One region of the Lysinibacillus sp. NPDC093210 genome, then DNA from elsewhere that is predicted to be linked to it. Evidence: a T-box and tRNA genes for the amino acid it is inferred to sense, from the RefSeq annotation. Region 1 holds a T-box; the other holds one or more tRNA genes.
What was found. A T-box is a leader RNA that pairs with one kind of tRNA and senses whether it is charged. The one in region 1 lies ahead of alaS (alanine--tRNA ligase), so its partner is inferred to be a tRNA-Ala.
Positions count from the first base shown of each region.

Region 2: it has a tRNA-Ala gene. The T-box ahead of alaS (alanine--tRNA ligase) is inferred to sense a tRNA for this amino acid. The anticodon was not compared.

Region 1 is NZ_JBIVOE010000002.1:34,341-45,895, forward strand. It holds gene ACIP9C_RS05780 (MetQ/NlpA family ABC transporter substrate-binding protein) at 1-266, opposite strand, end outside; gene ACIP9C_RS05785 (DUF1292 domain-containing protein) at 821-1,348, opposite strand; gene ACIP9C_RS05790 (DUF1292 domain-containing protein) at 1,495-1,803, opposite strand; gene ruvX (Holliday junction resolvase RuvX) at 1,821-2,237, opposite strand; gene ACIP9C_RS05800 (IreB family regulatory phosphoprotein) at 2,240-2,506, opposite strand; gene alaS (alanine--tRNA ligase) at 2,594-5,254, opposite strand; T-box leader at 5,331-5,548, opposite strand; gene hpaB (4-hydroxyphenylacetate 3-monooxygenase, oxygenase component) at 5,656-7,086, opposite strand; gene ACIP9C_RS05815 (polysaccharide deacetylase family protein) at 7,305-9,005, opposite strand; gene recD2 (SF1B family DNA helicase RecD2) at 9,038-11,482, opposite strand.
Region 2 is NZ_JBIVOE010000004.1:377,916-382,341, reverse strand. It holds partial or broken rRNA gene rrf (5S ribosomal RNA) at 1-32, shown strand, start outside; tRNA gene ACIP9C_RS13280 (tRNA-Val) at 47-122, shown strand; tRNA gene ACIP9C_RS13275 (tRNA-Met) at 148-222, shown strand; tRNA gene ACIP9C_RS13270 (tRNA-Asp) at 229-301, shown strand; tRNA gene ACIP9C_RS13265 (tRNA-Thr) at 313-385, shown strand; tRNA gene ACIP9C_RS13260 (tRNA-Tyr) at 395-478, shown strand; tRNA gene ACIP9C_RS13255 (tRNA-Trp) at 491-564, shown strand; tRNA gene ACIP9C_RS13250 (tRNA-His) at 601-676, shown strand; tRNA gene ACIP9C_RS13245 (tRNA-Gln) at 687-761, shown strand; tRNA gene ACIP9C_RS13240 (tRNA-Lys) at 779-851, shown strand; tRNA gene ACIP9C_RS13235 (tRNA-Leu) at 860-941, shown strand; tRNA gene ACIP9C_RS13230 (tRNA-Gly) at 991-1,065, shown strand; tRNA gene ACIP9C_RS13225 (tRNA-Leu) at 1,071-1,159, shown strand; tRNA gene ACIP9C_RS13220 (tRNA-Arg) at 1,174-1,250, shown strand; tRNA gene ACIP9C_RS13215 (tRNA-Pro) at 1,274-1,350, shown strand; tRNA gene ACIP9C_RS13210 (tRNA-Ala) at 1,363-1,438, shown strand; tRNA gene ACIP9C_RS13205 (tRNA-Ser) at 1,454-1,546, shown strand; tRNA gene ACIP9C_RS13200 (tRNA-Phe) at 1,559-1,631, shown strand; tRNA gene ACIP9C_RS13195 (tRNA-Gly) at 1,641-1,714, shown strand; tRNA gene ACIP9C_RS13190 (tRNA-Ile) at 1,719-1,792, shown strand; tRNA gene ACIP9C_RS13185 (tRNA-Asn) at 1,805-1,881, shown strand; tRNA gene ACIP9C_RS13180 (tRNA-Glu) at 1,883-1,954, shown strand; gene ACIP9C_RS13175 (nitric oxide synthase oxygenase) at 2,175-3,221, shown strand; gene ACIP9C_RS13170 (CynX/NimT family MFS transporter) at 3,262-4,426, opposite strand, start outside.

The sequences.
Region 1 (11,555 bases):
GGGATATGCTGAAAATAATTGAAATCGAGTTCACCGTCTGCTGTTTGTTGATTAGTTTGTACAGCATCTTTTAATATTGAAATATTTAGTTTCACACCATCTTTTGCAAGATCATCTGCTAAATACTCTAAAACTTCCGCATGTGGCACACTCGCTGCTCCTACTCTTAATGTCACTGTTTCGTCTTTTTTTGTCTGCTCTGAATCTGTACAGCCCGCTAATACAATAAATAATGTACCAATAAACAATAACCATATTTTTTTCACATCATATCCTCCTTAATTTATTAATTTACTTGGTTTTATAAGCAATAAAAATAGAGAATTTCTTGTGCAATTGAATTGTTCTCTTTAAAAATAAAGTATTTGAAATTTTCTATTTTTATTACAACAAATCTTATCTGGTTACTAGTAATTGGTCAATGCCTTTTTTTCTTATTTATTCCACATATCTTTAAAGACACAATTTTCGGCAAAGCGTTTTACCTTTTTTACGTACTTAGATAGCTATTTTTTCTCTAAAACACAAAATAGTCATCATCAGATAGAATACTTTTAAGGTTCATATAGAAATTTTCTATTAGACCTATCGTTGTAAACCATTCCAGCCTTCTAAATCGTAAAAATCCACTTCGATTTCCGCAGGCATTATAAGCCCGCTTATAAAACTCCAGAATCGCCGATAGGGCAAGACGTAAGCTACAGGAGTCTTCGTGTATTTTTATTGTTTGAGTGCCTGGCACTTTCTATAGACTGTAAAAAAAGCATACTCGAAGTCGTACTTCGAGTATGCTTTGTCTTTTAACTATCGTCCGTTCTTTTTATAAATCATTTAAAACATCTTCTACAAATTCCCATTCTTCGTCCGTCTCAATCGGTAGTAAATCCTCAATTGTTCCATCTGCTCCAGGTACGTATTGCGCGGCGAAAATATCTCGCTCCTCCATCGGCTTGTCTGAGACAGCTACATAAAGTACGTAAGATTTACCAAATTGCTCTGAAGCAAATGTATGAATCACCTCGCACACTTGATCCGTACCATCCTCATTCGTTACAGTAATAAGCTGTGGCTCTTCTTGGAATTCATCAAGAAGCGTTAATACAACTTCATTAATCATTTCCCATTCTACTTCTGTTTCAACAGGTTGTAAATTGGTCATTTCTCCGCTGTTATCATCATAATCGAATGTCATAGCTGAAATATCACCTGGAATTTCCTGTCCGTTTTCATCGATTAGGGAAAACAGTACATATGATTTTTCCTCTGCATCAAATGTAAAAACAACACGGCATGTTTGCTCTTTGCCATTGTCACCTATTATTATGAATTCTTGTGTTTCCTCGTTCATTTTTATTCCTCCTTACAATATTTACTTATTGTCTAAATTTCTATGTGCTCTACTACCCCTTCTTCGAAACACGAAGTTGATGGCGTAAAAAAAGAACAAGGACCGCTTGTGCCATCCTTGTTCCTTACACTCTAAAATGAAAACAATTATTCTTCGTCTTCGTCCTCTAAAGCGTTTAAAACGTCTTCTACCATGTCCCACTCTGCTTCTGTTTCAATCGGTGTTAATTCGCCATCTTCACCGTTTTCAGATGGTACAAATGAAGATACGAAAATTTCTACAGAACCATCTTCATCTTCTTCAGCGCCTACCATTGAGTAAAATACATAAGATTTGCCGAACTCAGGAGACTCGTGTACGTGAATCACTTCGCAAAGCTGCTCGTTTCCGTTTTCATCAATCACTGTAATGTGTTGTACATGTAATTCTTCTTCATGGTTATGCTCGTGTGCCATGTTTGCCACCTCATTAATTAGTTTTTGCTATCTAAATAGCCTTGTAAAATCATCACAGCCGCCATTTTATCAATGACTTGCTTGCGTTTTTTGCGACTTACGTCCGCTTCGATTAGCATGCGCTCGGCAGCCATCGTCGTTAAACGCTCATCCCAAAGTTTAACCGGAAGTGAAAATGTATCTTCTAATAACTTTTTATAGTTTTCAGAAGCTTCACCACGAGGTCCAACCGTATTATTCATGTTTTTCGGGAATCCTACAACAAATTCAGTAATAGTATATTCCTTCACTAGCTCAGCGATACGGTCGATGCCGAATTCGCCATTTGCTTCATCAATTTTTACGGTTTCAATACCTTGAGCCGTCCAGCCAAGTGCGTCGCTAATTGCAACACCTACTGTTTTCGACCCAACGTCCAATCCCATAATTCTCATTTCTAGCCCTCGTTATTCTTTTTGATATAAAATTTAACAAGCTCTTCTAGAATTTCGTCACGCTCTAGCTTGCGAATTAAATTACGAGCATCCTGATGGCGAGGAATATACGCCGGATCACCAGAAAGTAAGTAACCGACAATCTGATTGATAGGATTATATCCCTTTTCCTCTAATGAAGAATGTACTTTCAACATTACCTGCTTGACTTCCTGTTCCATTGATTCTTCTGGAAAATTAAATTTCATCGTTTGATCAAATGAACTCATGACCAGCACCTCGCTTTCAGAAATAAGGAGATGTGCAAAGAAGCTCATCTCCGATTTCTCTTTATTATAACCGATTTGACGTATTAATTAAATGGATTTAACGTAATCATACACAGAAAGTAGCGCTTCATCAAGTTTTGAAGCATCTTTTGCACCCGCCATCGCCATATCTGGACGACCGCCACCTTTACCGCCACAAGCTTCCGCAACCATTTTCACAATATTTCCTGCATGGTAATTGCCACCAACTAAATCTTTCGTAACACCTGCACATAACATAACTTTATCGCCATCAACAGCACCTAATACGACAACGGCTTTCGTCATTTTACCTTTTAAGTCATCCATCATTTGACGCAATTGGTTGTTGTCTTTTGCTTCCACTTTAGTTGAAAGTACTGTTACATCACCAAAAGTTTGTGCTGCATCTACGATAGCGCCTGCTTGAGCATTCGCAATTTTTTGTGACAATCCTTCATTTTCACGTTGTAATTCTTTGTAATCTGCTTGTAATGCATGGACTTTTGTCACAATATCTTTCGGATTTGCTTTTAAAAGTGTTGCTGCATCATTTAATAGCGCCTCTTCTTCTTTGACTGCCTCATATGCCACTTTACCAGTTACAGCCTCTATACGACGAGTTCCTGCACCGATACCACCTTCTGAAACAATTTTAAAGAAGCCTATTTCAGAAGAACGTTTTACATGGATACCACCGCAAAGTTCGATTGAATAATCACCAATAGATACTACGCGAACGATATCTCCGTATTTCTCACCGAATAATGCCATTGCGCCCATTGCTCTAGCTTCATCTATTGCTTTTTCTTGAATCACGACTTCAATATCTTCCCACACTTTTTCATTAACGATACGCTCAATTTGTTGTAATTCTTCTTTTGTTACTTGACCGAAGTGAGAGAAGTCAAAACGCAAACGATCTGGACCAACATATGAGCCTGCTTGGTTCACATGATCACCTAATATATCTTTTAATGCACGTTGCATAATGTGCGTTGCTGTATGGTTTTTAATGATTAGATTACGTTCCTCACGATTAACAACCGCTTTTACCGCATCTTCAACATGCATTTCGCCTGATTCCACAAGAACCGTGTGTAACGGTTGTCCATTTGGTGCTTTTTGAACATCCTTAACGATTGCTGTAAAGCCATCATTTGCAATTACACCGCTATCTGCAATTTGTCCACCCATTTCAGCATAGAATGGTGTTTTTGCTAATACAACTAACGCTTCTTGACCTTCTGAAGCTACTTTAGTTACTTGTCCATTAACAATCATCGCTGCAATTTCAGTTTCAACCGATAATGTATCATACCCAACAAATTCACTTGCTACTGTTAAGTTTGCTAGAACTTCATTTTGTACTTGCATTGAATCAACATCCTGGCGAGCAGCACGCGCACGCTCACGTTGCTCGTTCATTGCAACTTCAAATCCTTCGTGATCTACCTTCATGCCTACTTCTTCCGCATATTCTTCTGTTAATTCAATTGGGAAGCCATACGTGTCATAGAGACGGAATGCATCTGCTCCAGGGATATAATCATGGCCTGCTGCTTTTTGAGCTTCCACAACCTCGTTAAAGATTGCAAGACCGCCATCTAATGTTTCATGGAAACGAATTTCCTCGTTTTTAATAACACGTTGGATAAATTCGCATTTCTCCGTAACTTCTGGGTAGAAATCAACCATAATTTCGCCAACTGTCGGTACTAATTCAAACATGAACGGTTTTTCAATACCGATTTGCTTAGCATAGCGCACTGCACGGCGCAGTAAACGACGCAATACGTAACCACGGCCTTCATTAGAAGGAAGTGCACCATCACCGATAGCGAATGCTACAGTACGGATATGGTCTGCAATCACCTTGAAAGGCGTATTAATATCTTCTTCTGAGCCGAAGATTTCGCTTAACGCAACTTCACCTGGACGTTTGTATTTTCGATTTGCAAACTGTTCAATTTTTTCAATGATTGGCATGAATAAATCAGTATCAAAGTTCGTCGGAACATTTTGTACAACCGAAACAATACGTTCTAGACCCATTCCAGTATCAATATTTTGCTTTGGTAATGGTGTATAAGTACCGTCTGGATTGTGGTTAAATTGAGAGAACACTAAGTTCCAAACTTCTAAATAGCGCTCGTTTTCACCGCCAGGATACATTTCTGGATCATTTTGATCTGAACCATATTCTTCTCCTCGGTCATAGAAAATTTCTGAGTTTGGACCAGATGGACCTTCACCAATATCCCAGAAGTTTCCTTCTAATCGAATTAAGCGCTCTTCAGGAATACCAATTTCGTTATGCCAAACATCATATGCTTCTTGGTCTTCTGGATGTATTGTAATCGATAAAAGTTCAGGGTCAAAGCCCATCCACTTTTTGTCCGTTAAAAATTCCCATGCATAATGAATTGCTTCTTTTTTGAAGTAATCGCCAATAGAAAAGTTCCCTAGCATTTCAAAAAATGTATGGTGACGTGCAGTCTTCCCTACATTTTCTATATCGTTCGTACGAATTGATTTTTGTGCATTTGTAATACGTGGATTGTCAGGAATAATACGACCGTCAAAATAAGGTTTTAATGTTGCAACACCTGAGTTAATCCAAAGTAATGAAGGGTCATTAATTGGCACAAGTGGTGCTGATGGTTCATGATGATGTCCTTTTTCTTTAAAGAATTCTAAATACAAACGGCGAATTTCTGCTGCTTTCATATGAAAAGTTCCTCCTCTAATTGTGTAAAAATTACGATATGAATCCGCTTGTACGCATAAAAAAGCCCTCATCCCAAAAAGGGACGAGGACTTTGTGAATTGTCTCGCGGTACCACCCTAGTTGTAAGCATATTATACATACTTACCTCTTTAGCACTTGTAACGTAAGTGAACGGCAGGGATTAGCTGCACTCTGGAGTAGCTTTCGGCACTTGTTGACGTGAGGATTTTTTCAGCCTAGAAATCCCTTTCTTCACACGCACAAATACGTACTTTTTCCATCATCGTTTTTTCTATTTTCTAACGCACATTATAAAAAAATTATGTTCTTCTGTCAATCATTGCATTTCTATTTTATACAAAATTATCGAATTCTTCAAACATAAATCGTTTCTTTAAAGCTATCTTTTTAAGAAATTTTCTACTCTTTGCATAAATGACTCGCGATTATAAGTTTGGTAGAGCAAGCCCGATAAGCGAACCGGATCTCCAAAGAAGTATCGCTCATAAAGTGTTTGCCTTGTGCCAAAAGTACTCATCGTTAAATCCCACGCTAAGCGAAATTTTTTTACACGGTCCTCTCCACCATCTCTAAATGACTGTAAATAATGCTCTAAGTCCCCATTATCTGCGGCAAATGCTTTTTCACTTGGAATAGACATTAATCCACTTGCACCAAGCAATTGGATTATTTCCGTAAAGGTTGGATAGACTTTGGGGAAAACTTGAATGGCAACTTGCAATGTTGGTAAATCTGGTCTTATAAAGCCAAAAACATCCCTTTTTGCTTCTATTTCTGACTTAAGTAATAAAGCCTTCATTGTTTCTAGCGTTACAATAATGTCAACTACTTTTTGTTGCACATGCTGATAACTACCGATATTAATCGTATCAACAATTGATTGTACAACGCCTAAAACAAATTCAGTTTTAGCAATTTGTCGAGACAATACTTGATGTAAAGAATATGCTTGGAAACCACTAACATTCATGAAACTATTCGCAACTTCTGTGTTTTCATAATAAAATACGCGATCCCACGGTACTACGACATCGTCAAATACAACAATTGCATCCATTTCCTCAAATCGAGCGCTTAATGGATAATCAAACGTGGATTCACCGCCAACAAAAGACTGTCTACATAAAAATTTCAAACCTTTTGTATTACTAGGTATGGAGAAACCAAATCCCTTTTCCTCATCAAAACCATTTGTTGATAGCACAAGGAGCTCATCAGTAATGCCCCCCTGTGTTGCAAGCAATCTTGCACCTTTAATGACCAAACCTTCGTTCGTCTTCCCTACAATTTTAGCAGCAATGATGACCTCATCATCTTCATACTGATAACTAGAACGGTTTACTTGAGGCTCAATAAATGTATGTGTCATCGTTAAATCATTTTCACGTGCATATTCATAAAAATTCAGCAGATGATCCGGAAAACAATTCGGCTTATCTTTTAAGTATTCGGCTGCTGAAGCCAATGCCATTAAAGTAGTGTTCATATAATCAGGACTTCTTCCCATAAATCCATGATTAGATAAAGCCCACTCTCGAGCAGCTTGACGTCTTTTCACCAAATCTTCGTCCTTTGTCACTTGTAGATAAGACATCCCGACCCGCTGGTTACTTGTAGGTGACACATAAGTCATACTATCATGTAAATTTTCATCATGCTGCAAATCAAAAAGTTTAGCTTGACTTTGTATAACGCCTTTAAAGGCCGGATGTTCTGAAACATTTCCCGTAACGACTTCCCCATCTATCGATATATATGTTTGCAATGCGTCAATGCGTTTAATATATTGCTGGCCTGTTATTGCTGGCATACATTCACCCCTAATATGGACCTATGTTTTTAATTCTCATGTATTATATGAGCTATTAGGCTGAATCGTTCCTCGCCTCTTATTCACCGAACTGTGCTATTTTTGTTTGCACACAAAAAATTTAATCGAGTAATTCCTTACAAAACAAACCCGCATCTTCATGGAAGGTGCGGGTTTGTTTTGTATAATCGAAGAAGGCAATTAAGAGCCATCCTCTGTTATTGTGCATACGGTGAGACCATTTTTTTGAACTGTGTGAAGGACGTTTGTTGATCGCTGTATAAGCGTTTAATTTGGTAAACATCATCATACGGATTGTTGTAGCCAGGCTTAGTTGAAAAGGCCATTGCAAATCCTGCTTCTTTTACTGCATAAATTGTATTGGTAGTATATTGACCAAATGGATACGCAAATGCTTTTGCCCCAGGAATTATTGTTAAACTGCGCTTTAAATCTTGTACAACTTCATGATATGGAATTAGCAACATTTTCCCTTTATTTCCGATCATATCATGTAAATTGTATGTGTGAGACTCATACGTAAAGACATCTTGCATGAGCTCCATATCTTGTCTTGAAAGTGCTTGTAAATCATTATAATTAAATAGTTGCTCTGCAGGAGAATATTCATTTCGATACGTAATTAAAAATTGCGTTGCTTGAAAACCATGTTTTTTTAATATTGGATAAGCATATTCTCTTGTGGATAATAAGCCATCATCAAATGTTAGGACGATCGAATAAGCGGGTAATGTAATTTCATTACGCATAAAACGTAATAAATCATCAGCACTAACCGTTTCAAATTTTTTATCTTTCAAATACTTCATTTCATTAGCGAATTGAGTATCTGTCATTGTAGTACTTACATTTTTAAAGCGTCCAAGCTCATTCACTTTCAATAAATGGTGGTACATCATAACAGGAACACCACGATCTATAGCTACCTTAGAACTGTGAATATAGCCTTCACGTCCACCAATTATCGTTACATACCAATTGGCTTCTTTTCGTAAAATAGGATAACGTCGATTAGTATCAAGCTTTGCAAATGGCAATAGTTTGTTAGTTGTTCGATCATAAATCTCACTATTCCCTGATATCGGAATAAAATATTGATTTATTACTGCATTATCCTTACCACCATTTTTATAAGTTGGCGTATTCACAAACTTCACTTTCGATTTTTCAGCATAGACAAACGTTTTGCCCCAACGAACTTGAACATAGGTTTCATCACCCACACCTGCCACTTCCAATTGCTGACCTTTTAAAAGCGTCGCGATAGACATGGGCTGTTCTCTACGAAGGTCATAAAGCACTGTATTTTCTAATGCTTCAATATAGCCATTTTGCTTACTTGGCGGTGTTGGTGTTGGAGTTGGTGTTGGCTTTCCAATCGGCTTCGTTGATGTATCCGTTGTCTCTTGTCCTTTTTCTTCCGTAACAAAATTACTATGTACATAACCAAGTCGTCCGTTCACAGCAATACCGTACCAACTGCCCATTCTACTATAAATGGGGAAACGAACACCTTCCGACAATGTTGCAAATTGCACTAACTTATTGCTTGTATTATCATAAATAGGCGTTACCTTCGTTGCTACAATATAATCTTTTATTTTCGCAACTGAAGGAACAGTATTTTTATATGTTGTGGATGGAACAACGGTTGTGTAACGTTTATCGACATAACCGTAGCTACCACCCCAACGAATTTGCCACCAATTTGCCCCATAATCTTTTGTCACTTCAAAGGTTTGCCCTCCGGATAATGTTCCTACTTGTTCAAGTGAGCCTGAACGATTATCAAAGACAGTTGCTTCCTCATTCACTAGAATAACGACATTACTGGCATGTACCTTCTGTGCGAACGGTAATAACAGCAAAAATAGAAGCAATAACACGATGCGTTTCACTTTCTTCACCTCATAAAACATATTTTCAATTTTTATTCCTCCATAAAATCATATGGAGAAATGCCATCCATTCCAATCATTGGATGTATATATGGTACCGTTTCTACTGTTAGCTGTAGAACAGTCACAGGTTCTTCTTGTCGGCCTTCTCCCGCAATTGTCTCCTCTGTTGTCTCCTTCACTTCAATAACCTCATTGGAAGATGCATCCATTGGGTTAAGTCGTGCTCGCAGAGACGTAAACCGTTGTAAATCGTCTGTACGCTGTAAGCCATTAGCTAGCACATCTGGCTCACCACATAAAATTAAGAAATTTTTCGCTCGCGTAATTCCAGTATATAGCAAATTACGACGTAGCATTTTAGAATAGCCACGAACTACTGGCATAATCACCGTTTGAAACTCTGAGCCTTGGGATTTATGGATGGAACAACAATATGCAAGCGTTAACTGATTAAGATCGCTCCGTTGGTAAGTTACTTCAATACCATCAAATGACACGACAAGCAAATCCTGCTTTTCAATCGTTTCCTTTGCTTTAATAATACTAATGACTTCCCCCATATCTCCGTTAAACACATTGCTCTCTGGCTGGTTTACAAGCTGTAGTACCTTGTCTTTAATACGATACGTTACATCACCAAAGATAAGTTCTTTTCTTGAGCCTGTATCATTCGGGTTGACAAGGTCTTGAATCATTTTATTTAAATTATCGATTCCAGCAGGCCCTTTATACATCGGCGCTAACACTTGAATATTACGTATTTCTTGACCTTTCGATACAGCACTTTTTACAACTTGCGTTACGACGTTTGCCACTTGATCTGGTGATGCTTTAATAAATGATCGATCAGACGTTTTCATCGTCAAATCATTAGGAATTGTACCTCGCTTAATTTGATGGGCAAGTTCAATAATCGTTGAGCCTTCTGCCTGACGATAAACATCAGTCAGTTCCACAGTCGGAATTTGTCGCGAGGCAAGTAAATCTTTGAGTACTTGTCCTGGGCCTACTGGTGGTAACTGATCCTGGTCACCTACAAAAACAACTTGAACATCCTCATGTAAAGATTTTAATAATTGATGGGCAAGCCATGTATCAACCATCGACATTTCATCGACAATTATAAGTTTTCCAGTAACTTCTCGCTCGGTTTCTTCTTCCTTCTCCTGACCTGTAAAACCTAGCAAACGGTGAATTGTCATAGCAGGTAGCTCTGTGGACTCTGATAATCGTTTAGCAGCACGTCCTGTTGGAGCACATAAAATAATAGGAAATGGCTCTTCTTTTTGTGCATATTCCTTAGGATTTAATGAAAGACCGTGAAGCTTTGCATATACTTCTACAATACCTCTGACAACAGTCGTTTTTCCTGTACCAGGACCACCCGTCAAAATCATCACAGCTGAATTAAGAGCCTGTTCAATGGCAAACGCTTGTGTTTCTGCATAGGTGACGTTTAAAAAAGCTTCCGTATCTCCGATGGCCTTGCGAATTTCATCTTTACTAAAATGCTTAGCCTGACTATTTCGTTCAGTTAACGCGATAATTTTTGACGCAATTCCAATCTCAGAAAAATATAAGGATGGCAAATAAAGTCTTGTTTCTTCCCCATATATTTTATTTTCCTCACGCATATCAATACAAGCCTTAGAGATTGCTTCATACGGGATTTCTTGGCGTTGACTTTGCTCGAGCATTTCTTTCACTTGTGGCAAAACGTGCTCCGCATCTAAAAATACATGGCCGTCTGATAATGCAGCTGTATTTAGGGTATGTAAAATCGCAGCCTTAATACGGTCAGGATGATTACCAGTTATGCCTAATTTTGCACCAAGCTCATCTGCTCGAAAAAAGCCGACACCATCCACATCTTCAATGAGTCGATAAGGATTTTCAGTCAAAAAATCAATCGTTTCTGTACGATACGTTTGATAAATTTTCATTCCGAGCTGCGGACCAAATCCCCATTCATTCAATTGAATCATGACACGCTCTAATCCAAGATTTTGCTCAATTGTTCGATGGATGACTTCCTTTTTTTCAGCCGATAATCGAGGTACAACATCGAGCACATTTGGATCTTCTAATATAAGACGGATCGTATTTGCACCAAGCTTTTCAACAATTGTTTCAGCAGTTTTCTTCCCTATACCAACAAATAAGTCACTTGATAAGTAATGAACAATTCCTTGCTCAGTTGCGGGCACTTCCTTTGTAAACGTCTCAACTTGAAATTGTACACCATATTTTGGATGTTGTCTCATACTTCCTGTAAAACGATATTGTTCGTCCATTTGCAATTGCGGGAAATAACCAACTACAATAATTTCCTTATCGTCATATTGCAAATTTGTTTCTTGGATTTTCACACGTACAATAGAATACATATTTTGAGTATTATGGAAAATAGATACAATAGGACGTCCGAGAATAAATAGCTTATTCAACTCAAATAAATCTAGATTTTCTGTCATTATCGATTCGTCCCCTTCTCGTTTATTTCAATTTTATTATTTTACCACAGCACGTTAAGAAAAATCGTTTTAA
Region 2 (4,426 bases), on a different contig from region 1:
CTTCCCCCTGTGAGAGTAGGACGTCGCTTCGCTTGTTTTTTTACGTGGAGGATTAGCTCAGCTGGGAGAGCATCTGCCTTACAAGCAGAGGGTCGGCGGTTCGAGCCCGTCATCCTCCACCATTTTATAAATTTAAAGTAATATTGTCGCGGGGTGGAGCAGTGGTAGCTCGTCGGGCTCATAACCCGAAGGTCACAGGTTCAAATCCTGTCTCCGCAACCAAATTAAGGTCCCGTGGTGTAGCGGTTAACATGCCTGCCTGTCACGCAGGAGATCGCCGGTTCGATCCCGGTCGGGACCGTCTCTTTTTTTGCCGGTGTAGCTCAGTTGGTAGAGCAACTGACTTGTAATCAGTAGGTCGTGGGTTCGACTCCTATCGCCGGCATCAGCCCTTGGAGGGGTAGCGAAGTGGCTAAACGCGGCGGACTGTAAATCCGCTCCTTAGGGTTCGGCGGTTCGAATCCGTCCCCCTCCACCAGTTTTTACTTATAGGGGCATAGTTCAACGGTAGAATAGAGGTCTCCAAAACCTTTGGTGTGGGTTCGATTCCTACTGCCCCTGCCAATTTTTTTAGGTTAAGCTACTGTTATATTTAATATGGCGGTTGTGGCGAAGTGGTTAACGCATCGGATTGTGGTTCCGACATTCGTGGGTTCGATTCCCATCAGTCGCCCCATATAAACTATTGGGGTATAGCCAAGCGGTAAGGCAACGGATTTTGATTCCGTCATGCCCTGGTTCGAATCCAGGTACCCCAGCCATTTTTTATTCATAATATGAGCCATTAGCTCAGTTGGTAGAGCATCTGACTTTTAATCAGAGGGTCGAAGGTTCGAGTCCTTCATGGCTCATCATATTTGCGGGTGTGGCGGAATTGGCAGACGCACTAGACTTAGGATCTAGCGCCGCAAGGCGTGGGGGTTCGACTCCCTTCACCCGCATCATTTATTTTAATTACATAATTGCCAGGATAAATAATCTTATGCACATGCGGAAGTAGTTCAGTGGTAGAACACCACCTTGCCAAGGTGGGGGTCGCGAGTTCGAACCTCGTCTTCCGCTCCAAATGTGCCGGGGTGGCGGAACTGGCAGACGCACAGGACTTAAAATCCTGCGGTAGGTGACTACCGTGCCGGTTCGATTCCGGCCCTCGGCACCATTTTTTAATATTAAGCGCCCGTAGCTCAATTGGATAGAGCGTCTGACTACGGATCAGAAGGTTGTGGGTTCGACTCCTGCCGGGCGCGCCATAAAAAGATAAGATAGACAGTAACGGAATGTAGCTCAGCTTGGTAGAGCACTTGGTTTGGGACCAAGGGGTCGTAGGTTCGAATCCTGTCATTCCGACCATCTTTTAAAATTGGGGCCTTAGCTCAGCTGGGAGAGCGCCTGCCTTGCACGCAGGAGGTCAGCGGTTCGATCCCGCTAGGCTCCACCATATTTATTTGTTTCCGGAGGTATACCCAAGTCTGGCTGAAGGGATCGGTCTTGAAAACCGACAGGCGGGTAACACCGCGCGGGGGTTCGAATCCCTCTACCTCCTCCATTTTGTTTTTCCGGGTCAGTAGCTCAGTTGGTAGAGCATTAGATTGAAGCTCTAAGTGTCGGCGGTTCGATTCCGTCCTGACCCATCTTTTTTTGCGGGTGTAGTTTAATGGTAAAACCTCAGCCTTCCAAGCTGATGTCGTGAGTTCGATTCTCATCACCCGCTCCAAAGAGGGCCTATAGCTCAGCTGGTTAGAGCGCACGCCTGATAAGCGTGAGGTCGATGGTTCGAGTCCATTTAGGCCCATTATAAAATTATTCCGAAGTAGCTCAGTTGGTAGTAGCACCTGACTGTTAATCAGGTTGTCGCAGGTTCGAGTCCTGCCTTCGGAGCCATGGCCCCTTGGTCAAGCGGTTAAGACACCGCCCTTTCACGGCGGTAACACGGGTTCGAATCCCGTAGGGGTCATCTAGTAAAGCATGTAGCATATTGTTGCTACATGCTTTTTCTTTGTAATTTTTCAAATTATTTACTTAGTTATTATAAAATTTGGTAGAAGAATTTTCGACTGTCGGTTTAAATTTGAACAAAGTATTTCATATATAAAAGATGTATGTTTTCTGATGGATTTTTTCGTGGTGAATTTATTTCTATTCATCTAATATGAGGTTAGATGGAGGAAAACGACATGAAACTACAAGAGATACAACGTTTTTTAACACTTTATCAAATGGAACAAAATGAGTCTGCACAATGGCTAACAAATAGATTACAGCAAGTTGAACAAGAGGGAATATATATTCCTTCAACAGAGGAACTTACTTTTGGCGCACGAGTAGCCTGGCGTAATAGTAATAAATGTATCGGAAGATTATTTTGGCACTCACTGCATGTTGAGGATGCACGCGATGTTTTAGATGAGCAAGGTATATTTGAGAAGTTGCTACATCATATTCGATATGCGACAAATGATGGTAAAATCCGTCCAACGATAACCGTATTTGCATCTGGAAGAGTAAAGATTTGGAATCATCAGCTCATACGTTATGCAGGCTATGAGACAGAAGCAGGCATCGTTGGTGATCCACATTCTGTGCCATTTACAAAAGTATGCGAATCACTAGGTTGGCAGGGTGAAGGAACGGCATTTGATGTACTACCACTCGTTATACAGGTGGATAATCGTAAACCGCAATTATTTACAATTCCACGTGAAGATGTATTGGAAGTTGCCATTCGCCATCCTGAGCATCCACAGGTGGAGAAACTAGCGTTGAAATGGTATGCGGTGCCGATTATTTCAAGCATGCGCTTTCAAATGGCAGGTATTGATTTTCAGGCGGCACCTTTTAATGGCTGGTATATGGGGACAGAAATTGGGGCACGTAATTTAGCGGATCATGATCGTTATGATATGTTACCGAAGATCGCTGAAATTTTTGGTCTCGATACAACAAAGCAGGCATCGCTTTGGCGTGATCGTGCATTAGTTGAATTAAATATTGCTGTACTCCATTCCTTTAAAGAAGATGGTGTAAGTATAGTCGATCATCATACTGCTGCACAGCAATTTAAGCTATTTGAAGAAGCTGAGCAGAAGGCAGGCCGTGACTTAACAGGCAACTGGACTTGGTTGATTCCGCCATTATCTCCTGCAACGACACATATTTTTCATAAGCCTTATGTCAATGTATATAATACACCCAATTATTTTTATCAGAAACCCCCTTACTAAATGTAAAGAGGCAGCTCATAGTATAATGAGCTGCCTTTTATTAATTTATAAATTCATTTCTAGAAGCTCTAAATGAGCAGAAGAATAGTAATGCCGCAACGACAACAAATAGCCAGCCAGCAGTATCCCAGCCGCCAAATAAATCATGTAAGTAACCAAATAAAATAGGACCTACTGCGGCTAATAAATAGCCTAATGATTGTGCAAATCCAGATAAATCTGCTGCCTCAAATGCCGTACGTGTACGAAGTGTAAAGAACATCATTGCAAGTGAAAATGATGCGCCACCTGCTAAGCCTAGCAATATCATCCACAATACAGCAAGACTAGTCCATTCCATGACAAGGCCAGTAAAGCCGATGAAATAGAATGCAGTAAACATTAAAACGAGAGGTCGCTGTGACGTCATTTTACTAGCAATAATTGGTACAGCTAAAGCCATAGGTACTTGTGAAATTTGCATGATGGAAAACATCCAACCTGCACGATCTGCGGCTATTCCTTGTGCAATATAGATTTCAGGAATCCAAGCTGCGGTTGTATAAAATAATAATGATTGTAAACCCATCGCGCCAGTGACTGCCCAAGTAACTGGTGATTTCCATAATGGTATACGTGCTTTCGTAGTGGCTACAGTTGGTTCAGGCTTATTAAATTTTAATTGTGGAATCCAAATCAGAATAGTCACTACGACAAGAGCTAGAGCGATTGCAAGTGCACCTTGCCAGCCAAGAGATGCATTAGCTATGGGATAACTAATACCAGCGCCAATTCCAGCTGTTAAGTTCATGGACATTGTGAAAAATGCCATCAGTAATCCAACATGATAAGGGAATTTCATTTTAAGTAGCCCTGGAATAAGGACGTTACCAAATGAAATAGCTACACCTATTATCATTGTACCAAATACGAGTAATCCAGTTGATCCTAGTGAGCGCAGCACAATTCCTAGTGCTAATAAAATCGTTGATATAAATAAAGTTAATTCAAGACCCAGTTTTCTTGCTATTACTGGGGCAATAGGTGACACTAGCGCGAATGCAAGCAATGGAATAGTTGTTAGAAAGCCTGCAAGTACGTTAGATATACCGAGATCCTCACGAATGAAGGAAATAATTGGGCCTACCACCGTTAATGGCATACGTAATGTCGAAGCAAGAAAAATTACACCGATGACTAATAAGAGAGTTGTGCCCTTCCAGTTA